2 linked regions of the Ruegeria pomeroyi DSS-3 genome follow. The protein of the gene in region 1 binds, or shares a complex with, the protein of each later gene. Links are inferred from orthologs where the notes say so. Each region holds a gene or a part of one and is shown on either strand. Other genes may lie near its edges. The genes, in order: SPO_RS17985 and dnaN.

Evidence for each region.
Region 2: the proteins of SPO_RS17985 (region 1) and dnaN are in contact, whole or in part, in a cryo-EM structure (PDB 8GIZ), measured with the Escherichia coli proteins. The link is inferred for Ruegeria pomeroyi DSS-3 from one-to-one orthologs.

The regions. Positions count from the first base shown.
Region 1 is NC_003911.12:3,754,259-3,765,502, forward strand. The notes cover bases 5,115-8,038. They hold SPO_RS17985 (DNA polymerase III subunit gamma/tau), read left to right. Parts: upstream 5,115-5,662; coding sequence 5,663-7,414; downstream 7,415-8,038. Other genes in these bases: SPO_RS17980 (hypothetical protein), read right to left, coding at 5,115-5,482; SPO_RS17990 (GNAT family N-acetyltransferase), read right to left, coding at 7,494-7,967; SPO_RS17995 (NAD(P)/FAD-dependent oxidoreductase), read right to left, coding at 7,964-8,038. Also shown: SPO_RS17945 (bifunctional 2',3'-cyclic-nucleotide 2'-phosphodiesterase/3'-nucleotidase), read left to right, coding at 1-461; SPO_RS17950 (hypothetical protein), read left to right, coding at 727-1,158; SPO_RS17955 (alpha/beta hydrolase family protein), read right to left, coding at 1,181-2,041; SPO_RS17960 (TetR/AcrR family transcriptional regulator), read left to right, coding at 2,125-2,682; SPO_RS17965 (KPN_02809 family neutral zinc metallopeptidase), read right to left, coding at 2,679-3,530; SPO_RS17970 (hypothetical protein), read left to right, coding at 3,932-4,330; SPO_RS17975 (protein-tyrosine phosphatase family protein), read right to left, coding at 4,335-4,832; more of SPO_RS17980, read right to left, coding at 4,967-5,114; more of SPO_RS17995, read right to left, coding at 8,039-9,007; tRNA (5-methylaminomethyl-2-thiouridine)(34)-methyltransferase MnmD, read left to right, coding at 9,057-9,722; SPO_RS18005 (DMT family transporter), read left to right, coding at 9,719-10,615; SPO_RS18010 (lytic transglycosylase domain-containing protein), read right to left, coding at 10,571-11,244. UniProt on the Escherichia coli protein: Part of the beta sliding clamp loading complex, which hydrolyzes ATP to load the beta clamp onto primed DNA to form the DNA replication pre-initiation complex.
Region 2 is NC_003911.12:165,211-169,567, reverse strand. Bases 1,511-4,357 are described here. They hold dnaN (DNA polymerase III subunit beta), read right to left. Parts: upstream 3,570-4,357; coding sequence 2,451-3,569; downstream 1,511-2,450. Other genes in these bases: dnaA (chromosomal replication initiator protein DnaA), read right to left, coding at 3,831-4,357; recF (DNA replication/repair protein RecF), read right to left, coding at 1,511-2,391. In the rest of the region: SPO_RS00785 (TetR/AcrR family transcriptional regulator), read left to right, coding at 94-681; SPO_RS00780 (LysE family translocator), read right to left, coding at 674-1,294; more of recF, read right to left, coding at 1,291-1,510. UniProt on the Escherichia coli protein: Confers DNA tethering and processivity to DNA polymerases and other proteins. Acts as a clamp, forming a ring around DNA (a reaction catalyzed by the clamp-loading complex) which diffuses in an ATP-independent manner freely and bidirectionally along dsDNA.

The sequences.
Region 1 (11,244 bases):
ATAACTTCGACAGCCTTTACGGGCTGACCTATGAGATCGATCCGAGAGCGCCACCGCGATACGATATCGGCGGTCGCCTGATCGCGGACGAGAACCGACGGATCGGCTCCCTGTGCCACAACGGCACCCCGGTCGATGATCGGCAGAAATTCGTAGTTGCACTCAACAACTATCGCGCCAATGGCGGCGGCCATTTCCTGATGCTGGATCGGGGAGAACCCGTGCCACTGCCAAGCCTGCGGATACAGAGCGCCCTGCATGACTATCTCTCTGGCCGGCTGCCCGCCGACCCGCTGGAACAGGCGCCGCACCCCTGGCGACTGGCGCCACTGCCGGGGCAGAGCGCGATCCTGCGCACCGGACCACGGGCCCGCGATCATCTGGACGAGCTTGCCGGGCGCGACATCTCCGATCTGGGCCTTGATGCCGAGGGGTTTCTTCGCCTGCGCGTCGGGCTTTGAGATCTTGTCATCCCGACCCGACCCGCCTATATCGGGTCGCGAGAGGTTGGCGCGGGCGAGCGCCTCGCCAACCTGGTCAGGTCCGGAAGGAAGCAGCCACAACGAGTCCCGCTTGGGTCGATGTCCAGCCTCTCACTTTCACCGCCGTTCGCTGTGCCGCACTTGGAACCCTCTAGACTGCGGAGGGATTTATGATTGTAGCAACGACCCTTCGGGCAGCGCGGTTCTGACGACTCATACCCCTGCATGAACCCGTTCCGATCGAATGCGCGTGCGCCATCCGCCCGTCTTGCGTTGTTTCGCAACAAGCAAACCGGTGTCTCTTGCACTTCCGGACCTTGGATGGTCCCCTTTCTTTGCCACGCAGGCCGCGGCCCTTTCCGGCGCCTATGTCGCGCGGGCCGAAGCGCTGGTGCCGTTCCTGACGGTGCTGGCGGTCAACGCGTGCGGCCCAACCGATCTGGGCCCGATCCTCGCCTGGTGTCACTCCGACCGGACCGGGGCGCTGGTGGACTCGTCCGGCGTGTGCAAGACCACTTTGATGATCTCTCAAACCGACGCCGGGGAGGCAACGGTCGGTATTCGCGAGGGTGCTCGCAACTCGGAAAGCGTGGCCGAGGCCCGCGCGCCCGACAAGGCGTTCGACAAGATGGTGCGCGCGGTGAGGCGTGAGATGATAGGTCGAAACAAACGCTGACCGGCCCTCGATCGCCCCTGCCTCAAGGGGCGATCAACCGGGGCCACAGCGCGGCGTTTCGTCGGGCGAAAGCGCCCAGATGACCGATCTCGCGCAACCCAAACGCGCGCGGGTGCAGCAGATGCCTGCGCACGGTCTCGCCATAGACATCGGCTAGGCGCCAGACACAATTGGGCGGGATGGTCGTGTCATCCTCGAATGCGAACATGTCGACCGGCGCACCCGAACGGCTCCAGTCGGCTTGCGGCAGGCGGTCGCCCATCTCGGGCAGATAGGCGCCGGGCGTGGTGCACCAGCGCCGCCATTCCCAATAGACGCCGGGTGGCAGGTCGGACCCGAAACCGATCCGCCGCCCCGGCAGATAACCGAGGGTTTTCACCAAAAGCGGCGCGTGACCGAACCAGAACAGCCGCGCCAGCGCCTGATAGGGCCAGGGGTGGTCCGAATGATGCACCAGCCCGGAACAGACGCAGATCATCCGGGCGATAGGCTCGATCCCCGGTTGCAGCGGGCCAAGCATACCACCGACCGAATGGCCGATCACCCAAAGCGGCAGATCGGGATACCGCCGCTGCATCTCGGCATAGGCGGCGGGCATGTCGATCAGTGCCCAGTCGGACATGGTGGCGGTCGAGGCCGCGAGCGGCCCCCTCAGCGAATGCCCGAAATCGCGGTAATCATAGGTCAGGCAGGCGATGCCGCGCTCGGCCGCCAGCCAGGTGGCGAAATGCTGGTAGTACTCGCGCGGCACCCCGGTGGCGCCGTTGATCACCACTGCAACCTGGGGCGTGCCCGCAGGCAGATAGAGCCGCGCCGATAGCTGCGCCGACCCTGACGGAAAATGAAAATCCTCAACCACGACGCTTGCTTGCATATCCAGCATTCCAGCCTCCAGATGCTCTAGACCGATTGGTCTATTTCTCCCATCTGGACCAATCGGTCTAGAGCTGTCAATATCGCTGTCAAATGACCCAACGTCCGCTTCCGACCAAAGATCGCCTGATCCGCGCCGCCGCCCAGCTGTTCCAGCGCAGCGGGTATCACGGTGTTGGATTGTCCGAGTTGCTGGCCGAGGCCGAAGCGCCCAAGGGCTCGCTTTATCACCACTTTCCCAACGGGAAATCCGACCTGGCGCTGGCGTCGGCCACCTGGGCCTCGGACGAGATGCTGCGGCTGATCGCGGCCTCGTTCGAACCGGCTGACAGCTTTCATGCCGGGATGGAGGTGCTGTGCGGCAAGGTCGCTAAACTGTTCGACAAATCGGGCCAGTGGGATGGCTGCCCGATCTCGTCAACCCTGTTCGAAGGGCCGGACAACGCCGCATTCCGCGCCCATGCCCACCACCTGTTCGAAGGCTGGATCACCGAGGGCGCGCATCACGCCAGCCGCTTTGGGCTGGCCGATCCGCAAAAGACCGCCGAGACCATGTTCATCCTGCTGCAAGGCGGCTGGATGCTGGCCCGCGCCCGGCAATCCTCGGACGTGCTGCGCCGCCTGCCCGAGATGCTGCCGGGCGCGGATTAGAGCCGGTTGGTATTGAAGGTGTCGCAGGTTGCGACTTGGCCGCTTTCGAACCCGCGTTCGAACCAGGCCGCCCGCTGCGCCGAGGTGCCGTGGGTAAAGGTATGCGGCTGCGGAACCCGGCCCGCCTGACGTTGCAGCCGGTCGTCGCCGATCATCCGGGCGGCGTTCAGCGCCTCTTCCAGGTCGCCCTGCTCCATCAGGCCCCAGACCGAGCGCGCCCAGACCCCGGACAGGCAATCGGCCTGCAATTCCAGCCGCACGGTCAGGGCGTTGGCCTCGACCTGCGAGGAGCGCCGCCGGGCCTGATCCACCTTGCCAAGAATACCCAGCTGATTCTGCACGTGATGGGCCACCTCATGGGCGATGACATAGGCGGCGGCGAAATCGCCCCCCGCCTGCAATCGCCGCGCCAGGGTGGCAAAGAAATCGGTGTCCAGATAGGCCTTCTGATCGGCCGGGCAATAGAACGGCCCGGTCGCACCCGAGGCGCCGCCGCAGGGGCTGGATGTCACCTGCGAGAACAGCACCAGCGTCGGCGGGGTGTACTCGCGGCCCAGCTGGTCGCGGAACACCCCGGTCCAGACCTCTTCGGTTGTGGTCAGCACGCGCGAGACGAATTCGCCCGCCTGCCGTTCTTCCTCGGACAGCTCTGTTGGGGCGCTCTGGGGCGCTTGTGGCTGCTCTGTCAGAAACGGGGTCACGTCGATGCCGGTAAAGGCGCCGATCACCAACAGCAGCAGCACCCCGCCGATGCCCAGGCCGCGCCCGCCGATACCCTTGCCGCCACCGCCGCGTTGTCCGCGCCGATCCTCGACATTCCTGCTGCCGCGAACGCCTTTCAACCGCATGCCGATCACCCTTCGCAGCCTGTCTGTCCGGCGCCGACTCTAGCACCCGTCAAAAGGGTCCGAAACCCGGAATGGACTTGCGCTTGACAGGCGCCCGCAACACCCGCTACCGCTGGGTCGATGGTTCCCGGTCGTGCATGCGCCGGGATGAAAAGGGAACACGGTGCGGCCCTCTGGCGACAGAGGACCAATGCCGAGACTGCCCCCGCAACTGTAAGCGGTGAGCGATGCCGAAATGCCACTGGCCCCCGGGCCGGGAAGGCCGGCAAAGCCCGGACCCGCAAGTCAGGAGACCTGCCATCGCAACCGTAACTCGAACCCGGGCGGGGTGTCCGGACGGGATGCCTTGGCCCTGAGTGGCCGGTCCCCGACACCCTGTTCCGCCGCGCGGAGGGCGCAGGATGATCTGGACCACACAAACGCATGAATTTGCCGCAACCCTATGCCGTCGCACCGGCAGGCCCTGCCCCGCCCTGTCGGGGCTGGCCGAGAACCTGACCCGCGCGTTGCGCCGGGCCGAACCGATGACCGATGCGTCATTCGAGATCGAAGGCCATTGCGAGATGCCGCCCTGCGGGGCCGGTTGTCTGGCACGCTACGCCGCCTCGCATAGCCGGGTGCGGGTGTTCTGCGGCGTTGACGAAGATACCGCCCTGCCACACCTGCACCGGTTTGCCGATGCGCTGCTGGGGTCTGAAGGCGGAGGTTTTGCCGCCGGAAGCGGCCCGGTGCCCTGCGCCATGGTCGAAGCCCGCGCGCACGCGGCACAAGTCTCGGCACCCGTTCAGCCAACCGCCTGACGGGTCACTCGCGGATCGCCCGGCCAGCCAACGCCCAGTCCATCTGGGCGTCGGTTTCGACCGCGCAGGAGCGGACCGAGCGCAGATGCGCCAACGCCGCCTTGGGGGCTTCGCCTGTCTCGATCATCAGGCGCAGCGCCGCCATGCCGGACCGGCCACAGCCGCCCTTGCAATGGATCAGCACCCGCCCGCCGCCGCGCAGGGCATGGCGGGCCGAGGCGCTGATCGCGCTCCATTTCGCCTGCGCCTCGCGGCCCGGAGTTCCGAAATCCTCGACCGGCAGATGCGCCCAACGGCAACCCCGGCTTTGTACATCGGCGCCAAAGTTGCGCGCGCCATGCTGCAGCATCTCGACCTCGGTCGTCATCGAGATCACCAGCCCCGGCGCCCAGGATCCGATCAGATCGACATCGCCCGCATAATCGCCCGATATACCCGGCAACTGGCAGATCGCCAGCGTGCCGCCGCCGACTTTCAGCGCATAAAGCACCAGCTGCGCCATCTGCGGTATCCCTTCCCGACCGACCATTGCCACGGGGCGTGGCGATCCTGACCCCAAGGGTAGAATGGCCTTTAACGCGGTGGTATCGCAAGACAAGATACCCGTGAACAGATCAAACTGCACCGCGACGCGGGTCAGCGGTTGTCTATATACACGCGAATCTGATCCGGGCTCACGCCCTGAGCGCCGATCAGGTGCGCCACCCGAATGCCGTTGATCAGGACCATGGTGCCGGTCTGATCATCAAGCTCCTGCACGCTGACCGGTGTCTCGTCTCCGTTCCCCGGACGCAGCAGCGAAGCTTCGCCTTGCAGGGTCAGGACATCTCGTGCCGTATCGAAATCGGTGATCGTGACAACGTCATAGCCGTCCGCCACGCCGCTATAGGTTTCGAGGATGTCTTGATCGGCCCCACCCCTGGTGGTGACCAGGTCCCCCTCGTCCACGACCAGGGTATCGCGCCCGACGCCACCCTTGACGGTGTCCACCTTACCCAGGTCGCTGCGATCGTCCACCGCAACAATGAAATCATCTCCCTGCTGTCCGTTGATCAGGTTAGAGCCGAAATTGTCGGAATTCGCATCATCGCCCGCGCCACTTGCACTCGTGTCATCGTCCCGAACGGCGTTACCTCCAACGGGAAGGGACACGACGGAACAGATTCGTATACCCCTGTACGCGTCTGCATCAATCTCGAGAGAGGGGAACGCACCCGCCATTTGCGGCCCAATCCTGTTCCATCCCTGAAACAATCACACGGGCGGTGGACCTTCGCCCCGCTGGCCAGTACCGTCTGCAGAACCAGAATCCAGACCCGACGAAAGTTGAAAATGTCCGACGCGCCCTCGACCCCCTATCAGGTGCTGGCCCGCAAGTACCGGCCCGAGACCTTTGCCGATCTGGTGGGGCAGGACGCGATGGTGCGGACGCTGAAAAACGCCTTTGCCGCCGACCGGATCGCGCAGGCGTTCATCATGACCGGCATCCGGGGCACCGGCAAGACGACCACGGCGCGGATCATCGCCAAGGGGATGAACTGTATCGGTCCCGATGGGAATGGCGGCCCCACCACCGAGCCTTGCGGCAAATGCGAGCATTGCGTGGCCATCATGGAAGGCCGCCATGTGGACGTGATGGAGATGGACGCCGCCAGCCGCACCGGCGTGAACGACATCCGCGAGATCATCGACAGCGTCCGCTATCGTGCCGCCAGCGCGCGCTACAAGATCTATATCATCGACGAGGTTCACATGCTGTCGACCAGCGCGTTCAACGCGCTGCTCAAGACGCTGGAGGAGCCGCCGGCGCATGTGAAGTTCATCTTTGCGACCACCGAGATCCGCAAGGTGCCGGTGACGGTGCTGAGCCGCTGCCAGCGGTTCGACCTGCGCCGGATCGAGCCCGAGGACATGATCGCGCTGATGCGCCGGATCGCCGATGCCGAAGGCGCGCAGATCGCCGAGGACGCGCTGGCGCTGATCGTGCGCGCGGCGGAAGGGTCGGCGCGGGATGCGACCTCTCTGCTGGATCAGGCGATCAGCCATGGTGCGGGCGAGACCAGCGCCGAGCAGGTGCGCGCGATGCTGGGGCTGGCCGACCGGGGCCGGGTGCTGGACCTGATGGACATGATCCTGCGCGGCGATGCGGGCGCGGCCCTGACCGAGCTTGGCGCGCAATATGCCGAGGGTGCGGACCCGATGGCGGTGCTGCGCGATCTGGCCGAGATCACCCATTGGGTGTCGGTGGTCAAGATCACCCCCGATGCCGCCGAGGATCCGACCGTGTCGCCGGACGAGCGCGCGCGCGGCCAGCAGATGGCGGATGCGCTCGCGATGCGGGTGCTGACCCGGATGTGGCAGATGCTGCTCAAGGCGCTGGAAGAGGTGGCCGCCGCCCCCAACGCGATGATGGCCGCCGAGATGGCAGTGATCCGGCTGACCCATGTGGCCGATCTGCCCAGCCCCGAAGAGCTGATCAAGCGGTTGCAGGATGCGCCGCCGCCGCCGAACCCCGGCGGAGGGCCGCGTGTTGGTCAGGGCGCGAGTGCCCCGGCCCAGAACGGCGTCAGCGCCAGCTATGCGCCCGCCCCGCGCGGCGGTGGCGGCGGGCCGGTTGCGGCGCTGGCGCAGGATCCGCAAACGGCGCTGGCGCGCTTTCCCACCTTCGAGCATTTGGTCGAGCTGATCCGCGCCAATCGCGACGGCAAACTGTTGGCCGATATCGAGATGGACCTGCGGCTGGTCAGCTATCAGCCGGGCCGGATCGAATTTCAGCCCACCGAACGCGCGCCCACCGATCTGGCGCAGCGGCTGGGCAGTGCGCTGCAACGCTGGACCGGCAATCGATGGGCGGTCAGCGTGGTGGCGCAGGGCGGCGGCAAGACCATCGACGAGATCCGCAACGCCGAGAAATACGCGCTGGAGGAAAAGGCGCGTGAACACCCGCTGGTACAGGCGGTACTGGCGCAGTTTCCCAAGGCGCGGATCACCCATATCGAGACCCCGGAACAACGCGCCGCCAAGGTGGTGACCGAGGCGCTGCCCGAGGTCGAGGACGAATGGGATCCGTTCGAGGACGGCTGAGCGCCAACTCTCGATCGCGGAGCGCCGAGAATTTTCGACGAAAATTCTCGTGGCCGCCCGGGGCAACCGTTGGCGCGCTTCAGAAAAGTCTCTTTTGCATGGTGATCGAGGTGGGCCGATCGTAACCGGGATGCGCGGTTTCGCCGGTCTTTGCGAATCCCAGCCGGGCGAAGGTGGCGTGGTTCTCCACCAGTTCCACCCGCGTTTCCAGCTCGACAACCGGCAGGCCCAGTATCCGGGCGCGGGTCTCGGCCTGTGCCACCAGCCGGCGCGCCAGACCCTGACCGCGCATGGATGCATCCACCGCCAGCTTGCCGAGATAGAGCCGCCCCGGCTTGACCGTCAGGAACACCACCGCCACCGGCGGCGCGCCCAGCGCCCAGACCTCACCGGCAGCGGCCTGCGCGGCAACGGCCTGTTCGGTCAGCCGGTGCATCGAAGAGGGCGGGTCGATCCGGCCATCCATAAAGGCGAAACTGTCACGGATCAGGGCCAGGATCGCCCCGATCTGCGGGCTGTCCGGAGCGATCCGATAGGGCGCGACGGGCGTCATAGCGAGGCCTCCGGACGGAAGTCTTGGGGGATGTTATCCTGCCCCTCCAGCACCAGTTCGGCCATCACATGGGCCACCTTGGGCGCCATGCCGAAGCCAATCTTGAAGCCGCCATTGGCGATGAACTGGTCGGGATAAAGCGGATGCGCCCCCAGCATCGGTGCGCGCGAGCGCGAGCGCGGGCGCACGCCCGCCCAACGTTCGATCACCTCGGCGCCGTGCAAGAGCGGCACCGCCTGCATTGCGCGGTCAAGAACCGTGTCCAGCGCCGCGTCGGTACTGGTCGGGTCGTCATAGTCGCGTTCCGAGGTGGAGCCGATTGCCAGCGTCCCGTCCGCATGGGGCACGATATGCACCGTATCGGCAAAAAGCTGCGGCGCCTGCCGCCCGGCATCGAAGCGCAACAGCGCCGCCTGTCCCTTGACCCCGGTGCCCACGAGGCGCCCCCGCGCCCGGTTCAGCTCTTCCAGCCCGGCGATGCCGGTGGCGTGGATCACCTGCCCCCGGTCGGGCGCCTCGGCCAATACCTCGACCCCGCGAACGGCCAGCGCACCCACCAGCGCAGCACAGGCGCGGCGCGGATGCATCCGGGCGCTGAGCGTATCATGCACCACCAACCCGGTGGGTGAGGGCGGGCACCAGCTGCCCATCTCATCAACCGGGCAGACCCGCCATTCAGCCTGCCCCTGCCACAGGGTGCGGGCGTTTTCCGCCCGCTCATCCGCCAGATCCACGGCGCGCTCATCCGCCAGTGGCTGGATGCGACCGGTGCGGCCATATCCGGGCGACACGCCACCCGCCGCCTCGACCCCTGCCCAGAACCCTTCGGCCATGATCAGGCTATCGAACTGGAAGGCCTTCTTGGCGTTCCAGTTTTCCGGCACATGCGGGGCCAGCGCGCCAACCAAGCCGCCCGAGGACCCGGCCCCAGGCCCGAACGGATCGACCACCTGCACCCGCGCCCCGCGCAACACGCAGGCCCATGCGATGGAAAGGCCGAAAATCCCCGCGCCGCGTATCGTCACATCGGCCATTGCCATCGCCCGTCCCTTTCGCCAGTGTCGCGCCGATTTCGTAGGGGATATTCGCATGGTTGACCAGCAAGCGAAACTCAGCTGGACCGAGGACCGGATACCGGTCTCGGATCGGTTCGACGACCCCTATTTCTCGCTCGAAAACGGGCTGGCGGAAACGCGGCATGTGTTTCTGGCCGGCAACGGCCTGCCCGGGCGGTTCACGCCGGGGTTCCATATCGCCGAGCTGGGCTTTGGCACCGGGCTCAACATGCTGACCGCTTGGGCCGCATGGGAAGGGGCGGGGATAGAAACCCCGCTGCGTTTCACCAGTTTCGAGGCTTATCCGATGGCGCCGGCCGACATGGCCCGGGCGCTGGCGGCCTTTCCCGAGCTTGGCCCCTGGGCCGAGCGGTTCCTGTCGGCATGGGCCGGAACGCCCTGCGATCTGGGCACTTTGCAACTGGACGTGGTGCAGGGCGATGCGCGCCAGACCCTGCCGGAATGGACGGGCCGGGCCGATGCCTGGTTCCTCGACGGCTTTTCGCCCGCCAAGAATCCCGAGCTTTGGCAGGAGGATTTGCTGGCCCATGTCGCAAACCGGACAGCACCGGGCGGCACGGTTGCCACATACACGGCGGCAGGCTTTGTGCGGCGCGGGCTGGAGGCGGCAGGCTTCACCGTGACGCGCCTGCCGGGATACGGCCGCAAACGGCATATGACACAAGGGGTTCTGCGATGACGCAAGGCACGGCACGGGCGCAGCAGAACAACATCCCCGTCGGCATCGCGCTGATGCTGGCCGCCACGGTCGTGTTCGCACTTCAGGACGGTATCTCGCGCCATCTCGCGTCAAGCTACAACACCTACATGGTGGTGATGATCCGCTATTGGTTCTTTGCCGCTTTCGTGATCGCGCTGGCGGCCCGGTCCCGTGGCGGATTGCGCGCCGCTACCCGCACTGCGCAGCCGGGCCTGCAAATCTTTCGCGGGTTGCTGCTGGCGAGCGAGATCTGTGTGGCAGTGTTTGCCTTTACCGTTCTGGGCCTGATCGAGAGCATGGCGGTGTTCATCTGCTACCCGCTTCTGGTGGCGGCCCTGTCCGGCCCGGTCTTGGGAGAAAAGGTCGGCTGGCGGCGCTGGGCCGCGATCGGTGTCGGGCTGGTCGGCGTGCTGATCATCCTTCAGCCGGGCATGGGCGTGTTCAACCCCTGGGCGGTGGTGCCGCTGATCTCGGCCCTGATGTTCGCGCTTTACGGCCTGCTGACCCGCTATGCCGCCCGGCAGGACAGCACCGCCACCAGCTTTTTCTGGACTGGCGTCACCGGCGCAGTGGCGATGACCGCCGTGGGCCTGTGGTTCTGGGAGCCGATGAGTGCCCCCGACTGGCGCTGGATGGCGCTGCTCTGTGTCAGCGGCGCCCTGGGGCATTGGCTGCTGATCAAATGCTACGAGATGGCCGAGGCGAGCGCGGTGCAGCCCTTTGCCTATTTCCACCTGATGTGGACCGCGATCCTGGGCATCACGGTGTTTGGCGAGACCTTGCGCAGCGCCGTCATCATCGGTGCGGCGCTGATCGTGGCCGCCGGTCTATTCACCCTGTGGCGCGAACGCGCGCAAAGTCGATCCCGCTAGCTCGGCTGAAAAGGGCAGCGGCAGCGGCTCCTTGCCAAGGCGCGCGCGATAGACCGGCAGGCTCTCGGTCACCCGCATGATGTAATTGCGGGTCTCCTCGAACGGGATATGTTCGATCCAGTCGACGATATCGGGCGTGCCGCTGCGCGGGTCGCCGAACCGCTCCATCCAGCTGATCGGGCGATTGGGGCCGGCATTATAGCCCGCCGCCATCATCACCACATTGCCGTCGAACTCTCCGGCCAGTTCGGCCAGGTAGTTGGCGCCAAGCTTGGCGTTATATTCCCAATCCGCGGTCAGGCTGTCGGTGGAATGCCCGCCCAGAATGCCCAGCGCGTCGGCCACCAGCCGCGCCGTGGCGGGCATCACCTGCATCAGGCCGCGCGCGCCTGCGCCCGAAATCACCACCGGGTCGAACTCGCTTTCGCGGCGCGCGATGGCCAGCGTCATCTCGGGCGCCATCGGCAGGTTCAGCCGCCCGACCGGGTGCAGCGGGTAATAGGCGCCGGTCAGCACCACCCCCTCCTGCGCCTTGCGCTTGGCGATCATCACCGACAGATGCGGCTCCTGCATCTCCAGCGCCATCTCGGCAAGTTGCGTCGCTTGCACCGGGTCAAGGCTCTCGGCCA
Region 2 (4,357 bases), 3.6 Mb from region 1 along the record:
CTGCAAAAGTGACCTTGGTCAATTTACATATGGCATAATTGACCGTGGTCAATATATATTTTTGACCACGGTCATTTTATTGAAAGGACAGCCATGACCCGGCCGCCGCAGAAACGCCGCCTGGAAACCCGCGCCCGCCTGTTGGCCGAGGCCGCTCGGCTGGTCGAGGCGCAGGGATATGCCGGGCTGCGGGTCGAGGATGTGGTCGAGGCCGCTGGCGTCGCCAAGGGCACACTGTTTTCCCATTTCACCGACAAGGATGGCTTGCTGGCTGTCCTGATCGGTGCCGAGGTGATGCGACTGATCGACGGTATGGAGACCGCAGGACCCCCCGATGACCTGCCGCAGCTGATGCATCGTTTGGCGCCGCTGCTGGACTTCATCGCCAGTGATCGGGTGATCTTTGATCTGCTTCTGCGCTATTCCGGTTCTACCGGGGCCGAACGGAACGAGGTTGTGGCCGATGGGTTCTACCGTCAGATCGACCTTTGGGCGGGTTGGATCGCGGGCATGCAGGCGGCGGGCACCGTTCGCGGCGATCATCCCCCGGCCCTGTTGGCCGAGGGCATTCAGGCCTTCCTCAACCAGATCATTGCGATCCGCTTCTGTCAGGGCGGTCAGGCCACCGGCACACCAGCCGGGGCGCTCTATCCCTTTCTGGCCGCCTGGCTGATCACGTAAAGGGCAGGATCAACCCGACCACGATCAACATACCACCCGCCGTCAGGTTCATCCGCCTGAGCGCGCGGGGCGAACTCAGCACCCGCCGCACCCGATCGACAAAGGCGGCCAGCATCAGATTGCCCACCAGCGGTACCACCTGCGACACGGCCACGATGGCGACAAGGTCGATGGTGGTGATATCGGATAGATCGAAGAAACCCGGCAAGATCCCCATATAGAACAACACCGCCTTGGGATTGCCCAGGATCACCACCAGCCCCGCCAGAAACCCGGCCCAGATACCGGGCCGGGTCAACCGGCTGTCACTGGCGATGGTGCGGTCGGCGTTTCGGATCGTGACGATCCCCAAAGTGACAAAGACCAGCACCGCAACCACCTTGAGCGCCAGCGCGATCTGGGTCGAGGCAGCCGTGATCCAGCCGATACCCAGAACTGCCAGAACCGGCCACAGGCTGTCGCCCACCACCACGCCCAGCGTTAGCGGCCAGGCAGCCTGAAACCCACCAGACAGAGTGCGCGCCGTCAGCGCCAGCCAGACTGGCCCCGGCGTCAGGAACAGCACAAAAACCGCCCCGGCATATAGCGCCAGATCAACCGCCGACAGGGTCATGTTTCTACCACCTCTGATTGACCATCGCGCTCGCACAGGGCGATGGTTTGCGCCCGAGCACCGAGTTCGGAAAACAGTTCAGGCCCGGTGCCCGTCATCCAGGCCTGCGCGCCCAGCGCACAGATCTCGTCATAAAGCGCCGCGCGGCGCCCCGCATCCAGATGCGCCGCGATCTCGTCCAAAAGCAGCACCGGCGGCGCCCCCACCTGTCGGGCCAGCGCGCGCGCATTGGCCAGGATCAGCGAGACCAGCAACGCCTTCTGCTCACCGGTCGAACAGTCGCTGGCGGGCACGCCCTTGGCGGCATAGACACCGTACAGGTCGCTGCGATGCGGCCCCACCAATGTCCGCCCCGCGGCCAGATCGCGAAACCGGCTCTCGGCCAGCGCCTCGCGCAGGTCACCCTCGCTTTCGGGCAGGGCGCCCTCGGTCTGGATCAACTCCAGCTCGGCGGTGGGAAAGCTGGTTTCGGCCTGGGTCTGTGCAGCGGCCAGCGCGGTCAGGGTGCTCTGGCGCGCGGCATGAATCCGGTGTCCCGCGGCTGCCATCTGGGTTTCCAGTGCCAGATACCAATGGGCATCGCGCACCTGTTCGCGCAGCAGGCGGTTGCGCTCGCGCATGGCCTTTTCATAGACCAGAACCGCCTCGGCATGATCGGGCTCGAAACTCATGGTCATCCGGTCGAGAAACCGCCGCCGCCCCTCGGGCCCCTCGATCCACAGCCGGTCCATCGAGGGTACCAGCCAGACCATCCGCACCAACCGCCCCAGCGCCACCTGGCTGGCCGCCTTGTCGTCGATCCGCACCTGCCGCGCCGCGCCGCCCTCGGACCAGGTTTCGATCTCGTGGCGTTGATGCCCCGCGACAAGCTCGGCGCTCAGCTTCCAACCCAGCACCTCGGGGCGCCGGGTCATCTCGGCCGCGCTGGCCCGGCGCATGCCACGCCCCGGCGAGAACATCGAGACCGCCTCAAGGATGTTGGTCTTGCCCGCCCCGTTGGGCCCATGGATTGCCACGGGCCGCTCGTCCAGGCTGAGCCGCAGCAACCGGTGCGACCGGAAATGCGAGATCGTGATTGCGGTCAGGGCCAGTGCCATGACCCCTCCCTTCTTCTGTTCGAAAATACCTCCGCCGGAGGCATCGCGCGTCAGCGCGATCAGACGCGCATCGGCATGACCACGTAGACCGCGCTCTGATCATTGCCTTCGCGCATCAGGGTCGGATCCCCCGAAGAGTTGAACAGGAACACCGCGTTTTCGCGATCCACCTGGCTGGCAATCTCCAGCAGATATTTCGCATTGAACCCGATCTCCAGCCGTTCATCGCTATAGGCGACGGCCAGTTCCTCTTCGGCGGCTCCGCTGTCGGGTGCATTGACCGACAGGACCAGCTTGTCCTCGTCCAGCTGCAGCTTGACCGCGCGCGAGCGCTCCGAGCTGACGGTGGCGACCCGGTCCACCGCCTTGGCGAATTCCGAGGCATCCACCTCGAGCCGCCGTGTATTCGCCTGCGGGATCACGCGGGTATAATCGGGGAAGGTGCCGTCGATTACCTTTGAGGTAAGCGTGATATCGGGCGTGGCAAAGCGGACCTTGGTCTCGCTCACTGACACCGCGATATCCATCTCGTCATCGTCTAGCAGCTTGCGCAGCTCACCCACGGTCTTGCGGGGCACGATCACGCCTGGCATATCGGTGGCCCCCGCCGGCAGGTCCGCGTCGATCCGGGCCAGACGGTGACCATCGGTAGCCACGCAGCGCAGAACCTTGCCGCCATCGCCATCGGCCACATGCATGTAGACACCGTTCAGGTAATAGCGGGTCTCTTCGGTCGAGATGGCGAATTTCGACTTGTCGAACAGACGCCGCAGAACCGCGGCATTGGCGGTGAAATTCGACTGATATTCCGACGAAGCCATGACCGGAAAATCCTCGCGCGGGAGGGTGGCCAGCGAGAAGTTCGAGCGCCCGGCCTCGACCGTCAACCGCCCGGCCGCCGCATCCGCCGTCAGGGTGACCAGCGCGCCGTCCGGCAGCTTGCGCACGATCTCGTGCAGCGTGGTGGCCGATACCGTGGTGGCACCTGCCCGCTCGATCATCGCGGGCGCCTTGTCGACCACTTCGATATCCAGGTCGGTGGCGCGGAATTGCGCGCCTTCGCCCTCGGCCTCGATCAGCACATTGGCGAGGATCGGGATCGTGTTCCGGCGCTCGACAACGGATTGCGCTTGCGCAACAGCCTTGAGCAGGGCGCCGCGTTCGATGCTGATCTTCATGTCCCTTCATCCTCCGAATGGGCCGGGAAGGGCAAACTAGCGGGTTCCCCCTTCGACACAAGGCTTTTTTGGTTTTCTCGGGCCTAACGCCAACAGCGTCAAGGGGGCGTCCCCAGATGAGACGCGATTATGGCATGGTTGCAATCCGGGAAGTCGGCTCGCGCTCCTCAAGCCCTGCGGGCTTTCCTCGCGAAGAGGCCCGCCAGGGCCGATGAGCGCACCGAAAAACGCGGGATGGCCTTCCGGCCACCCCGCCTGGCCTCACGCCTCCAGCGCGCGGCGCAGCATTTCGACATCTTCGGCAATCTGGCCGTCAGTCAGCTTCAGTTCTTCGATCCGCTTGACCCCATGCATCACCGTGGTGTGGTCACGCCCGCCGAACCGTCGCCCAATCTCAGGCAGCGACCGGCTGGTCAGCTGCTTGCACAGATACATCGCCACCTGCCGCGGCCGCGCGTAGGAACGCAGACGTTTCGGACCGATGATATCGCTCAGGCGGATGTTGTAGTAATCCGAAACCTTGCGCTGGATCTCCTCGACCGTGATCTTGCGCTCCGAGGCGCGCAGGACATCGGCCAGGCAATCCTGGGTCAGTTCCATGTCGATCTCGCGCCCGACCAGCGAGGCAAAGGCAAAGAGACGGGTCAGCGCCCCTTCAAGCACGCGCACATTGGTCGAGATCCGATGCGCCAGGAATTCCAGCACCCCATCCGCGATGACCAGATCGGGATAGGTGGTGCGGTACATCTGCACCTTGGTTTGCAGGATACCCAGGCGCAGTTCGTAAT